One region of the Kandleria sp. genome, then DNA from elsewhere that is predicted to be linked to it. Evidence: a T-box and tRNA genes for the amino acid it is inferred to sense, from the RefSeq annotation. Region 1 holds a T-box; the other holds one or more tRNA genes.
What was found. The T-box of region 1 lies ahead of ileS (isoleucine--tRNA ligase). A T-box ahead of a tRNA ligase gene usually reads a tRNA of that ligase, here a tRNA-Ile.
Positions count from the first base shown of each region.

Region 2: it encodes a tRNA-Ile, which carries the amino acid that the T-box ahead of ileS (isoleucine--tRNA ligase) is inferred to sense. The anticodon was not compared.

Region 1 covers NZ_JAGBIX010000040.1:12,716-20,075, forward strand. The annotation lists gene J6L95_RS04725 (hypothetical protein) at 1-333, opposite strand, end outside; gene J6L95_RS04730 (D-alanyl-D-alanine carboxypeptidase family protein) at 361-1,650, opposite strand; gene J6L95_RS04735 (PhzF family phenazine biosynthesis protein) at 1,802-2,584, opposite strand; gene ileS (isoleucine--tRNA ligase) at 2,674-5,412, opposite strand; T-box leader at 5,452-5,653, opposite strand; gene J6L95_RS04745 (DivIVA domain-containing protein) at 5,621-6,067, opposite strand; gene J6L95_RS04750 (YlmH family RNA-binding protein) at 6,082-6,828, opposite strand; gene J6L95_RS04755 (cell division protein SepF) at 6,864-7,298, opposite strand.
Region 2 covers NZ_JAGBIX010000005.1:91,751-99,110, forward strand. The annotation lists gene J6L95_RS01100 (NYN domain-containing protein) at 1-318, shown strand, start outside; gene J6L95_RS01105 (CheR family methyltransferase) at 315-1,049, shown strand; gene J6L95_RS01110 (shikimate dehydrogenase) at 1,166-2,038, shown strand; gene J6L95_RS01115 (PTS sugar transporter subunit IIB) at 2,113-2,427, shown strand; gene J6L95_RS01120 (hypothetical protein) at 2,646-3,071, shown strand; gene J6L95_RS01125 (hypothetical protein) at 3,145-4,335, shown strand; tRNA gene J6L95_RS01130 (tRNA-Ile) at 4,475-4,551, shown strand; tRNA gene J6L95_RS01135 (tRNA-Ile) at 4,577-4,653, shown strand; tRNA gene J6L95_RS01140 (tRNA-Ala) at 4,670-4,745, shown strand; gene J6L95_RS01145 (hypothetical protein) at 4,822-5,598, shown strand; gene J6L95_RS01150 (NADase-type glycan-binding domain-containing protein) at 5,614-6,717, shown strand; gene J6L95_RS01155 (Ig-like domain-containing protein) at 6,736-7,360, shown strand, end outside.

The DNA.
Region 1 (7,360 bases):
AGGTACATAAGAAAGTCCTGCTAATTCAATAAATAACAATATACTCCATGATAAAAGCAGATAAGGATTCTTTTTCTTCTTCATGATTGCATAAATAAATCCTATAAAACCTGCTAAAAGAACAACTCCCGATAAGATGAAGGCACTAGCCATAAACTGTTTTGAAAAGAAGGATAAGAATACATATACACTTGCACATGTCAGTATGCTATCAAATAAGAACAGTGGATAGATATAAATCTTGGGGATCTTTCTTTTTATAAGTTCATACGTAAGCATAATAAATGCCAACACGATACACAATAGAATCTGTCCATTACGTAATAATTCCATAATTTCTATAAAAGGAGGTAGTATCAACTACGCTCCTTTTCTCCTCTCTCTATATTTTTGATATCTTTTCTTTCTTTTATGTTTTCTTATTCTTAATAATATCGCAAGTACAATAAGTATAGCCAAGACGACAAGTACACGTTTGAGGACATAAATGAATAATGTCTTATAATCAAAGAGAATAGTACGATCAGCTTTTACTGTTTCACTATATAATGTCTGCCCATCAGAAGAAACAATGATCTTGCCAAGAACATCGCCCTTATTGACTGGTGCCTGTAATACATTCTTTCCTTTAAAGGAAACCTTAACCGCACCAGCAAAATTCTTATCCAATAACAGACTTACATCACGACTTGTCTTAATCTTATATGATGTGATTTCACCAAAACGGATTTTTATTGTATTAACAAGTTCATTCTTTTTCATGATCTTGACATTCTTAGTCTGATCTTTCACATTGCCAACGAGTACATTATGATCAAGAACAGCGCAACCTGCAGAGAAACGGGCAACTCCAAATTTTGTAGAGAACGCCTTAGCAGTAGTTGTGATGATCTCATGACCATTAACCTTAGCCAATGACACAAGACAATGTCCAGCAATGCTTGTATAACCGCTCTTAGCTCCTAAAAGTTCAGATCGCGCAGCAGCGTGAGCCTTGACTCTTGTACGTGTCAACGTATTCATCATACGAATACGCTTATCTGTTGTCGTATAGTAATTATCTCCTGTAAAGATACTTCTGAAGATCTTATTTTGAAGTGCTGCTTTCAAAAGCACAGAAATATCTTTACATGTTGTATAATGCTTATCATCATGCAACCCTGTAGAAGTAACAAAATGAGAATCCTTCATGCCAAGTGCCTTAGCATCCTGATTCATCAGTTTGACAAAATTCTTTTCAGAACCAGCAATCAATCTTCCAAGCGCCCAGCATGCATCCGCTCCTGATGGATATAGCGCACCATATAACAGATCCTTATATGTCAGTTTTTCTCCAGCGACAAAGCCAGCACTAGAAGCATCCTGCTCATAGACATGAGCTACATCTTCCTGATCAATTGTGACTGACTCATTGATATCTTTTATTCGCTTACAAGCAGAATAGACTGTAAGTACCTTTGTCATTGATGCTGGAAACATACGCTCCTCTCCCTTATGATCATAGAGCACCTTATCGCCCGTATTATCATAAACATACGCATATTCAGAATACAGATTATTTGTATTCACATTCACTTTGGCATTTACAGGAATGATACATCCCATCACCATCAGCAACGATGTGAATAGCCCAATAAATTTATATTTCATGTTCCCTATCTCCTTAAATGTGATTCTCTTTTTTGTTCCCCTTTTATTAATAAAAAAGTGGCTTAACACCCTAAAAATTACTATATCATAAAATAGTAATTATCTCCATACTTAAATGGTAATCTACTTTTTTGTATATAATTAAAATACCCTACATCTTTGCCAAAATTTCAGATACAGCCACAACACACGCTTCTCCGCTGATCGCTATTCTGCCATTGCCAAGCAGTTCGCAGTGAAGAAATCCCCCACGCTTTGAAGCCTGATAAGCATCAATTTCCTTCTTGTCCAATTGTCTTGCCCAATAATCTGCAATCTGGCAATGTGCCGACCCACAGACCGGATCTTCAGCTATCCCGAGTTTAGGTGCAAAACTTCTCGATACACAATCGACCTCGCGTCCAGCAGCTGTCACATTCTGAATTCTCCCTTCAAGTTTCATAAGCAATTGGAAATCAGGTTTCATGGTTCTTATGATATCTTCATTTTCAAATACACAAACCAGGTCAAGTCCAAGTACGGCCTTAATCGGTCTAACTCCAAAAGCAGCTTCCATCTCATCACTCACTGGGATACTCTTCAACTCATAGGTAGGAAAATCCATTTCATAAAGATCACCCTTACGATGAACAATCAGTTCACCACTCAAAGTATTAGAACGTACTTCACTGCTTTCTTTCTCATAATAATTTAAGATCACAAAAGAAGATGCCAATGTGGCATGGCCACAAAGCTCAACTTCTGTTTCTGGTGTAAACCATCTAAGATGATACCCCTCTGATTCCCTCACAATAAAAGCTGTCTCTGAAAGATTATTTTCCATGGCCAATTTCTTCATAAACACTTCATCAGGCCAGCACTCCATCACACAGACGGCTGCAGGATTTCCTGAAAAAGGTTTATTTGTAAATGTATCAACAATATATTGTTTCATCGTATTACCATCCCTATCTTAATAGATTGTTTATTTTATTTAATATAACATAAAAAGCAGCCATTCATAAAGAATAGCTGCTTTCAACATTATTTCATTGCTTCAGCACAACGTGGACACAATCCATCTACTAATTCATCTTCTTCATAGTAGTTCCAGCATCTTGGACACTGTGTACCAGCAAATTTTTCAGCTTTAACAAATGAAGTTTCATATTCATCTAAGCCTTCAGTATCTGCAGTCAATACAACACGAGCAACGATGAAGAACTGTTTCATAGAATCCTGTAAAGATACTAGCTCCTTATATTCATCTTTAAGAGCAATTGTCACTTTAGCTTCCATGTTAGACTTGATAATCTTATCAGCTCTTAATGTTTCTAATGCTTTCATTACATCATCTCTAAGAGCTAAGAAACGAGTGAATTTTTCTACGATTGCTTCTTCGTTTTCTACTTCAAATAAAGTAGGTGCTGCTTCTAGGAAGATAGATTCTTCCTTGTGATCATCACAGTTCCAATGATCATGAAGTTCTTCTGCAGTAAAGACAAGGATTGGTGAAATTAATTTCATCATTGTCTTAGCATGATGATAAAGAACAGTCTGAATCTGTCTTCTTCTTGTATCATTGAACTTATTACAGTAAAGCACATCTTTAGTGAAGTCCATGTAATAAGAACTTAATAAGTTAGTGAAGTAGTTTGTGATAGACTGTACAGCATCTGCAAAGTTGTAATGATCCATTGCAACTTTGTAGTCTTTCATCAATTCATTTAATTTAGCAAGCATGAACTGATCTACTTCTTCTAGATCCTTAATAGCTACAACATCAGCTGATGTGAAGTCATTTAAGTTACCTAATAAGAAACGCATTGTATTTCTGATTTTTCTATAGTTATCAGAGATACCTTTCATGATTTCTTTAGAGATACGTACATCTGACTGATAATCTACTGATGCAGCCCATAATCTAAGGATATCTGCACCATATTGGTTAACAACCTTAACTGGATCAACTGTGTTACCTAAAGATTTAGACATCTTATTTCCCTTGCCATCTAATACGAAACCATGAGAAAGAACTGTCTTATATGGAGCCTGTCCATGAGCAGCTGTTCCAACAATTAATGAAGAGTTGAACCAGCCTCTATACTGGTCAGATCCTTCAAAATAAAGATCAGCTGGATATCCTAATCCTCTTTCAATTAACACACCTGTATGTGATGATCCTGAATCGAACCATACATCCATGATATCTTTTTCTTTCTTGAAGATACCATTTGGAGAATGTTCATTTGTGTAACCTTCAGGTAATAAGTCTTTTTCATCTCTTTCAAACCAAACGTTTGAACCATATTCTCTGAATAATTCTGAGATATGATCAAAGACTTCTTTTTCCATGATTGGCGTACCATCTTCACAATAGAAGATAGGAATTGGTACACCCCAAGTTCTCTGTCTAGAAATACACCAGTCCTGACGATCTCTGATCATGTTATGGATTCTTACCTGACCCCATTCATTTAACCATTCAACCTTGTTGTCGATTTCATCTAATAACTTATCTCTAATTTTATCAATTGAGCAGAACCACTGATCAGTTGCTCTAAAGATAATAGGTTTCTTAGTTCTCCAATCATGAGGATAACTATGTGTAATGAATGTTAAGTTTAATAACATTCCTAATTCATCCAATTTCATAGTAACTGTCTTGTTGGCATCATCTACATACTGACCAGCAAGCCATTCACCACAGTCTTCCATCATACGACCATGTGCATCAACATTGACGTAAACTGGAAGATTATATTTCTTACAAATATTAAAATCGTCTTCCCCGAAACCAGAAGCTGTATGAACACATCCAGTACCTGATTCAGTTGTTACATGATCACCATTGATAACCAATGATTCTCTTTCAGGATAAAGTGGATGAACACATGTCATGTATTCTAATTCTTTACCAGTAAATGTCTTAAGTACTTCTTTTTCTTTTAACTTGAATGTTTCCCAAAGACTATCTACTAATTCTTCAAGAACAATCAAGTTACCTTTTTCAGACTTAACTAATGCATAAGTATAATCTGGGTTTAAGCAGATTGCTAAGTTAGCAGGAATTGTCCAAGGAGTAGTTGTCCAGATAACGAAATAGTTATCATCTCCTTCTAATAATCCCTTAGAATCTTTAACTTTAAATTTAACATAGATAGTTGGAGATTTAACATCATGATATTCAACTTCTGCTTCAGCTAAAGCTGATTCTGAAGATGGAGACCAGTAAACTGGCTTTAATCCCTTAAAAATTAATCCATCTAAAGCCATCTTTCCAAATACTTCGATCTGTCTTGCTTCAAATTCTTTATTTAAAGTTAAATATGGATGCTTGTAGTCAGCAAATGTACCAACACGGTAACACTGTTCCATCTGCTTTTCTACCTGTTTTAATGCATATTCATAACATTTTTCTCTAAATGCAGCAGTAGACATAGATTTACGATCTACCCCTAATTTCTGAATAGCATTTTCAATTGGAAGACCATGTGTATCCCAACCTGGAATATAAGGAACATAGTATCCTTCCATTCCTTTATGTCTTAAGATAATATCCTTAATAATCTTATTAAGCATATGACCAACATGCATATTTCCATTTGCATAAGGAGGGCCATCATGGAACACAAAGTGTTCTTTTCCTTCGTTCATTTTAACAACTTTTTCATACATGTTTGTATCTTGCCATCTTTGAACATACTTAGGTTCTTTAGTTGGCAATTTACCACGCATTTCAAAGTCAGTCTTTGGCATTAATAATGTGTTCTTGTAATCCATTTTCCTTCTCCTTCTTATAAATAAAAAAGTCCTTTTCTAGAAAAGGACGTTCTTAACGCGGTACCACCTTTATTCATATCAAAAGATATGCGCTTAAAATCTTAACGCGATCAACGGCTCTCCCTAACTACTCAGGAGGCTACTCAAGAGTGATTCGTCTAAAATAGTCACTTCACCGTTTTCACCAACCACGGCTTCTCTGTAAGCTCTATTCAAGACCTGTCTCTGTCTTCGTATTTTCTTCTTCCTTAATTAAACTAAAAATTTCTGATTTGTCAATAGTATCAATCAATTCTTTGCTTAAGTTTACAACTTCAGCACGGAAATCAATGGCATCATCCTTGAAACCATTCACTTCTTTATCAAGACCTCTGACATATTCCATAGATTCCTTAAGAATCATATTCGCATTTTTCTTTGCTTTAGTAATCAGATCACTAGCCTCTTTCAAGGCAAGTCTGGCAATTTCTTCATTTGTTTTCTCGGTAATAGTGTTTTGTGAAATCAGTTTATTATTTTCTTCTTTGAGCGCTTCAATCTGTTTATGAAGATCATCGATTTCATGTTCTTTTTCTTCAAGTTCAGTTGTTAAGCTTTCAATGTCTTCATTGACTTCATCAATATTATATCCCCTAAATTGTTTGCTATAAGCCACTCTTTTCTCACCTCTCACAAATAAAATAATCCTTCTACAACTTGATTATTTTGTCTTGTTACACGATCTGTAACAACAAGTTTAACTCGCCCATGTCTTCTAAACGAGATTATATCGCTATTATTACATAAATAGTCGATAAGTTCAATATTTTTGTGGTTGACTTTCACCTCTCCAGCTCTAATGGCATCAGCGGCTTTTTGCCTTGAAAGATGAAACAATGCACTTATTATTTTATCGAGTCTTAAGCTTGAAACTACAAACTCTTTTTTTCTAAACGTGTTTTCTATGGCTATAGAAAAATCTTCTTCTACAAGATTAACTGTAAATCTTTTTATCTTTTTAAGATTTTGCCTAATATACTCCGCATTCTCACTTGCGCAGCTAAAAGCTAATGGGTTCTTGCATATATCCCCAATGCATTCTCTTTCAAGTCCAAGATTCATCAATGCCCCAAGGACATCCTTATGTTCCAATACACCAAACTTTTCAGGATATTCAACCCTAAAAACCTTAATCTTGAAATCATCTGGTTCAATCTCATAAAAAGATGGACAGATAATTAGTCTTTTGTTTTCACAGTTTATAAATCCACCTTCTTCATATACTGCAGCATCAGCACCAATTACTGATCTCACAACATTCTGAAGATGCGGATCGAGGAACTTTGTCAGTACTATCTTATATTTATCGACAGCCTGTGTTTTATAATCTAGTACTTTACGAACAAATTCCTCGTCTCCCTTGAAATGTTCTAACATAAAAAGGAAAGTATTAGCATAAATCAGCTAATACTTTAGTTATTTGAGACTTCTTCGTCATCAAGAGAAATATTGCCGCTAACCGCAATATTCTTTGGTGTACATAAGAAAATCTTTGGACCAATCTGCTGAATATCTCCGTCAATAGCGTAAATTACTCCGCTTAAGAAATCAATAACTCTCTTAGACTGTTCTTTCTGTAAACGATGTAAATTTACAACGGCAGCTTTCTTCTGTTTTAAATATAAAGCGATGTCCTGTGTTTCACTATATGATCTTGGTTCAAAAAGAACGAGGTTGCTGTCTTTATTGGCATTTAATTTATTGACAACTTCACTTGTACGTGCAGATTTTGCTTTTTCAAAAAGACTTGTTTTATTTTCTTCTTCTTCGTCTTCTACCATTTCTTCATCGAAATCATCAAAATCTTCATATTCGTCTTCAAAAAACCACTTTCTTACTTTGTCCATGAAGGTTCCTCCTTAAATATTCTTTAATAATTATATCATAATTTTACCTAGTTTCAAATATT
Region 2 (7,360 bases), on a different contig from region 1:
TTTGATGCCTATCAGGTAGAAGGCGGACGTGGCAGCATGGAGCCTTATCATAATGTGTATATTGTCTATACAAAAGAAGCGCAGACAGCTGATGCGTACATAGAAAGTGCCACTAAGAAATTAGCAAGTGAATACAATGTCATTGTGGCAACGAGCGATTATGCCGAACAGAAAATTGTCGTAGGACATGGTGCCACAAGACTATCCGCAAGAGAACTGCTTTTAGAAATGGAAGCTGTAAAAAAAGAAGAACTCTCTACTTTTGAAAGAAAGAATGTGATTGTTCCTAATACGCTTATGGAGGATCTTGATCGATGAATCGTTCACAGTTAAGAGAGATTCTTGATATTCTTCATGAAAAAGTAGGAGTAGAGTTTATTCATTATCATAAAGATGCAGTAATCAATGCGATCACAAAAGAACGTGGCAATGATGATGTGGATGATTATATTGAACAGCTAAAGATCAATGATAATCTTGTTAATAGACTAGCTTCAAAGATCTTAGTAGGTGTCACAAGATTCTTTAGAAATCCTCAATTCTTTGAAACTCTTAAACAATATATTCCTCACAAGGGGTTCCTCAGATTCTGGGTGGTGGGGTGCGCAACGGGCGAAGAAGCTTATTCATTAGCCATCATCCTTGAAGAGCTGGGCTGTAACTACGAAATCATTGCGACAGATGTCAGCATGGATCGTGTTGTACAGGCACATGTTGGTCTTTATGGCGATGGGATTGTAAGTGATATTTCAAAAGAACGTCTTGAGCGGTTCTTTATAAGAACATCAAGAGGCTATCAGGTTAAAGGATTGCGTCATAATATTACTTTTAAAACGCATGAGTTATTTGAAGATGAAGCGATTGAAAATATTGATGTGATATTATGTCGCAATGTGCTTGTCTATTTTGATCATTCTAATTATAGCTACCTCTACGATAAGTTCTATTCTTCATTAAACGATGAAGGATTATTATGTGTTGGACAGATTGAACAGGTAAAGTCGGCGCTTTTTGAAAAAGTTGATGAGTGTATTTATAGAAAAATATAACTATTTATGATAATAAAAAATATAAAAACAGAAAGTTAGAGAAAATATAAAAAATAAGGGGTTCACATATCCGGCATATACGAGTAAAATAAGAAAAAAAGAAGCGGGGGAAAAATATGGCAGAAAGAAGAATCCCAATTACGGGACATACTGAATTGATTACGTTGTTGGCTACACCAATTAGACATTCGATGTCGCCAGCTATGCATAATGCAGCTTTTGATAAGCTCGGAATGGATAAGGTTTATGTGCTATTTGAAGTAGGACAGGAAGGTCTTGAAGATGCAGTTAAAGGTCTTAAGGCGATGGGAGTAAGAGGATATAATCTTTCCATGCCTAATAAGACAGCAATTATTCCTTATCTTGATCATCTTTCACCAGTTAGTCAGTTATGTGATGCAGTCAATACTGTTATTAATGATAATGGTGTATTGACAGGAACTTCTACTGATGGAGAAGGATGGGTACGTGCTGTTGAAGATAAGATTGGTTCAATCAAAGATAAGAAGATTGTCCTTCTTGGTGCTGGTGGTGCCGCAATCGCTATTTTAGCGCAGGCTGCTATTGATGGTGCTAAAGAGATCGCAGTGTTCAATAAGAAAGATGCGTTCTGGGATCGTGCTAAAGAAAAGGTTGAATTGATTAATGAGAAGACTGATTGTCATGTGACTTTGCATGATATTGATGATAAGAAGGATTTAAGAGAAACTATTCGTCATTCTGATATTTTAACAAATGCGACTAGTGTAGGTATGAAGCCTCATGAAGATAGCTGTCTTGTAGAAGAAGATGATCTTCATGAACATCTTCTTGTAATGGATTGTGTCTATAATCCAAAAGAAACATTGCTTTTAAAGCGTGCTAAAAATAAAGGCTGTCAGGTTCAGTCAGGTGTTTATATGATGATTTATCAAGGAGCAGCATCATTTAAATTATGGACTGGAGAAGATATGCCAGTAGAATATGTTAAAGAACAATTAGGTCTATAGAATAAATGAAAGCGGTTGTAAAATAACGGTATCTCCTTTATACTTAAAGTGTCGGAAGTATACAAAAGGAGAGAATGAATATGAAAATAATGTTATGTTGTGCGGCAGGTATGTCGACGAGTCTGCTTGTCACGAAAATGCAGAAAGCCGCTCAGGAAAAAGGATTGGATGCAGAAATTTGGGCTAATCCAGTATCTGAAGCGAAAGATCATCTTGATGTCGATATTATTTTGTTGGGCCCTCAGATCCGTTATGCAGAAAAATCAATTAAGAAACTTGTAGATGGAAAGATTCCTGTACAAAATATTGATATGCGTAGCTACGGTAAGATGGATGGCAAGAAAGTATTGGAAGATGCTTTGGCATTTATGGATTCGTTTTCAGAATAATCACAAATGTGAATAAGATGTATTCAAATAATGATAGAATTTTAGAAAAGAGTGGTAATTACCACTCTTTTTTTGATTGTTAAAAGAAAACGACTGCATTCTAACCTGTGTTATACGGTATACCGTTATAAAATGAGAAATTTTTTAATGAAAAGTATAAAAAATGACTTGTATGAATAATTAGTTGGTATAATAAATATATAAAGAAGGTGATTAGGATGAAACAGAATGAAGATATGAACGAATTAGTAGGGGAAATGGAAGAAAAGAATATTCGTGTGGGTAAGCAGTCAATCAACTATGTACAATTGATTATTTTGTTGACGATTGTAGGACAGATTATCTTTAGTTTTCTTCCTACATTTACTCATAGTGTTCTAGGTCGCGTTGAGCATATCAACTTCATTAATATGAGTGGATTTTTTGCAATGGCGATTGCAGTTCTTGTAGGGATTGCAGTTTATATGAAAAAACGTATTACGTCATTGGCTTTTTCAATCATGAATGGACTTATTGTCTATATCACATGTCTTAATGATATTGATGATTTATCTATCGGTGGATATTTGTTGCTGGTGGATGTTGGCATTATGATTGTCTCTACTTTTGTTTTGTATTGGAAACATCGTTACGAGGATGTGTAATCACATCCTTTTTTGTTTTTTCTTGTAGATGTGTTAAGATGAGTGTACATCTAAAATAAAAGGAGTTGTAATTGTGAAAACAAGATTGAAACAAAAAGGTCTTATAGCCATTATTGCGTTAGTAGTTATATTGGTATTCGCTTCTGTATCTTTCTTTATTCGTTCTGCTCAGATTTCTGGAGAGAAGAAGGCATTACAGGAGATTACAGCTGGATTAAAGACAATTAATAAGAAGTATTCTACTTCAGCGTCTTCTTTATCTCAAAAGCTAGTAAAAGCTAAGGGGAAAGAAGGAGATAGCTACATGAGTGTATTGAAAGCTTATGTTACAATGTTAAATGAAGCCTCTAAGCCAGAAGCTAATCCTGAAATTATTACTGCATCAAAGGTATTTGATGATAAGGTGGCAGATTCTATCAACGGCTATATTTCTGAACCTAATATAGATTATTATTATGCTTATGTGGATATTGATCATAATAAGACAAATGAACTTGTTATTGGTAAAAAGGTAGAGGATGGTATTCAGCCAATTGAAATCTATGGCTTTAATAATGGTAAAGTGACACTGATTGCAGATGAGACACTGCTTGGTGATTATGAAGTAGATTTGAGTGAAATGACTATTTCTAAAGATGGCTATATTACTGTCTATGGTGATTATGGTGATCAGGCTGCTTATCTACAGGTAGGAAAGCTTGATAAGAATGGCTATTCTTTCAAGTCAGAAAAAATGTATATTGTGTCACAATCAGGAAAAGAAAATAATTCTAATGCTGAAGAATTAGAGAAGGTTAGAGAAAAGCATCCTGATAATGTGAAGTACAGCTGGAATCAGTTTGTAAAACCAGGAGCTTCTTCTTTATATAAGGGAGCGTACACTGAACTTATTAAATTGTTTGATAAGGATGAGAACTATAGATCATCATTGGTGAATGTGACATCTAATGAACTTCCTGCATTGTATTTAACAAATAAGAAAGATGGATATAGAGAATATATTAAAAGCTATATGTTTATTTATACTGATCAGGGATTGAAGTCCATCTCTTTTGGTAATGAGAAAGTGAAGTATTATGAAACTGCAGGATATCTTCAGGTTGGCAACAAGTATTACAAGATTGATAGTACGGGATTTGTTTCTATGAAGAAGGAAGATTATCTAAAAGCAGTGAATGATATTAAAGATGAAGTAGATGAAAAGACTATTTCTGATAAAGATATGGATGAAAGTGCAGATACATTAAATGATCTTGCAAACTAAAAAAGGTTGTGATTATCAATCACAATCTTTTCTTTTATTTTTTAAGAGACTTATTGTCTACAAAAAAAGTAAAAAATGTGTATTTTCTTGTTGACGATTGGATGACATAATGCTATTATATGTGAGCAGTCAGCGAGATGGGCCTGTAGCTCAGTTGGTTAGAGCGCACCCCTGATAAGGGTGAGGTCGATGGTTCAAATCCATTCAGGCCCACCATTTTGATTGACTGTTTTATATACATGGGCCTGTAGCTCAGTTGGTTAGAGCGCACCCCTGATAAGGGTGAGGTCGATGGTTCAAATCCATTCAGGCCCACCATGTATAATTTAAAAATGGGGCTTTAGCTCAGCTGGGAGAGCGCCTGCTTTGCACGCAGGAGGTCAGCGGTTCGATCCCGCTAAGCTCCACCATTTGAAATAGTAAACGAATCCTACGGGGTTCGTTTTTTTTATATATTGTGATATGATATGTTAATGAGGTGGGAAGATGGAATTTATGAAGAAGGGTTTGTTTTTCGTTTTAGCTTTAATGATTATGGGCTGTAATGTTCAAAAGAGTGTTTCGCATATTTATTATGTGAAAAAGATGATCTATGAAGCAACACCGGAGGGACTTACTAGCGATGATGCTTTAAATCGTTATGAAGTTGATATTCATTATGATCAGAATGTCATTAAAGAAGAAATGAAACAAGATGTTGAACAGTATTATTTATCATATACAAGACCAGAACTTGTTTCACATTATTTATTAGACTTTGATTTAAATAGTGCTGATATCCATGTTCTATTGGATCATGATGTCATCATGAAATATTCTAAGATTGAGATACATATTGGAAATGAGGTATTCTCTTATCAATATGAAATCAAGAATGATCGTATTATCCAGGCTAGTGGAACGGATGAATTAGGTTCATTTACTCATAAGTATAGTTATGATCATTCTGGTCATCTTACACGTATTGAACGTTTTTATGATCATGGTGAATCTGATGCTATTATGATAGGATGGAAAGATGATAAGGTTGTTAATATGAAAGATGATGAAGATGATGTGACATATACTTATAAGAATGATCATCTTGCAAGCAGTTCTAATCATGTGTCTTATCATTATAAAGATGATCGTCTTGTTTCATTTAAACAAGACGATGATTATGAAGTAAAATATACTTATAAGAATTTAAAAATGAAGCAGGAAGTCTTTAATAATAAGGAATTGCTGGAGACTTATCATTATGAATATAAGAAAATAAAGTAAAGGAAGGAAAAATGTATGAAATGTCCTCATTGTGGGTATGAGAATCCCGATTGGTTAAAGTTTTGTGAGCAGTGTGATCAGCCTTTAGATCTTTCTCCTCGCATCAAGAAGGAAAAGGAAGAGGCTAAGGTGGAAGAAGAAAAGCCAGCACAGCGTTTTAGTTTTGATGATGAAGATTCTACTGAAACAGTTGGAAAAAGAAGCAAGAAGGTTCCTTTAAAAGAGAAGGTTAAAGAAAAGATGCCTCTTAAAAAAGAAGAAGAGGAGGAATCATTAGGGGATCGTTTTATCAATTGGCGTAATAAGATTGTGACAAAGCTTAATGGTGATGATGAAGAAATAGAAGATGAATTTGTAGATGAAGAGGAAATCTATGAAGAAGAACCTATTGAAGAGACACCAGTTGAAGAAATAAAGGAAGTAAAACAGGATACAATCTTAAGACCTTATGGACATGTGTTCTCCTTTGATGATGATACAACAGTTATAAAAGAACCAATTGTAGAAGAGGAAGAAGAGATTCCTTATGAAAGCTTTGAAATTAAGAAGAAGATTGATTTCAAGAGAATCATTATTGCGATTATTGCAGTGTGTGTTGTTTTCGCATTGGTATTCTTTGTAAAATCACAGTTCTCTTCTAAAAGTGATACAAGTACGACTACAAATACGAATACTAATACAACTAATACTGTAAAGAATATTACAGTGAGCAGTGCAACGGCAACTTCGGTATTGAATGATTCTTCAAGCTATAAGGCCAGCAATGCGATTGATGGAGATCCTACTACTGCTTGGAATGAAGGAGTAAGAGGAGATGGTATCGGTGAGTCTATTACTTTTAAGTTTGATGAGAAGACCGATGTCAAGGCTGCAAAAATCTATAATGGTTATTGCAAGAATGAAACAATCTACTATAAGAACAATCGTTTAAAGGAAGTGACTTTCATTTTTGATGATAGCAGTGAAAGTGTAACTCTTGATGATAGCTTCAATGTAGAACAGAAGATTTCATTTGCGAAGACACATCGTACAAAGAAAGTGACAATAAGAATTGAAAGTGTCTATAAGGGCAGAAGCTTTAGAGATACTTGTTTATCGGATGTGTCATTTCAGGGATAAGGAAAGGTGATGGATCAGATGATCAAAAGAATGCCATTGGTGTATAAGCTTGCTTTTGCACTTATGTTTGTGGTTATTGTGATTATCGCGGTATACTTTATAGATCATAAATACCATTATCCTACTTTAGAGTTGAAACGTAATCATCTGATCTTAGAGCTTGGCGATAAGGTTAAACCGTTGGACTATATTAATGTGACAAAGATTGGTTCTGATGATGAAGTTAAGTATGAAAGTGATACAATTGACTTTAAAAGCAAGAAGATATTAGGTGTAGGCAATTATGCGATACATTATCAATGTCGTAAGACTATTGCGGATCTTGAGATAACGATCAAGGATACAAAAGGGCCGGTCATGAAGCTCAAGAAGCCTATTTCCTTATTTGTGAATGAACGTGTAAACTATAATCACAATATTGAAGTATCTGATTACTCTCATTATGAAATGAGAGTTGATGATTCCAAAGTTAAATATGATACACCGGGGACTTATGAAGTTTTAGCAACTGCAGTTGATGATTATCGCAATCAAAGTGAATTGAAGATTCCAGTAACTATCAAGGAAGCAGATTTAACATTGTCAGAGACAAATATCTCTATGGAGATTGGTCAGACAAAGCAGCTTCAGGCCAATACGGAGT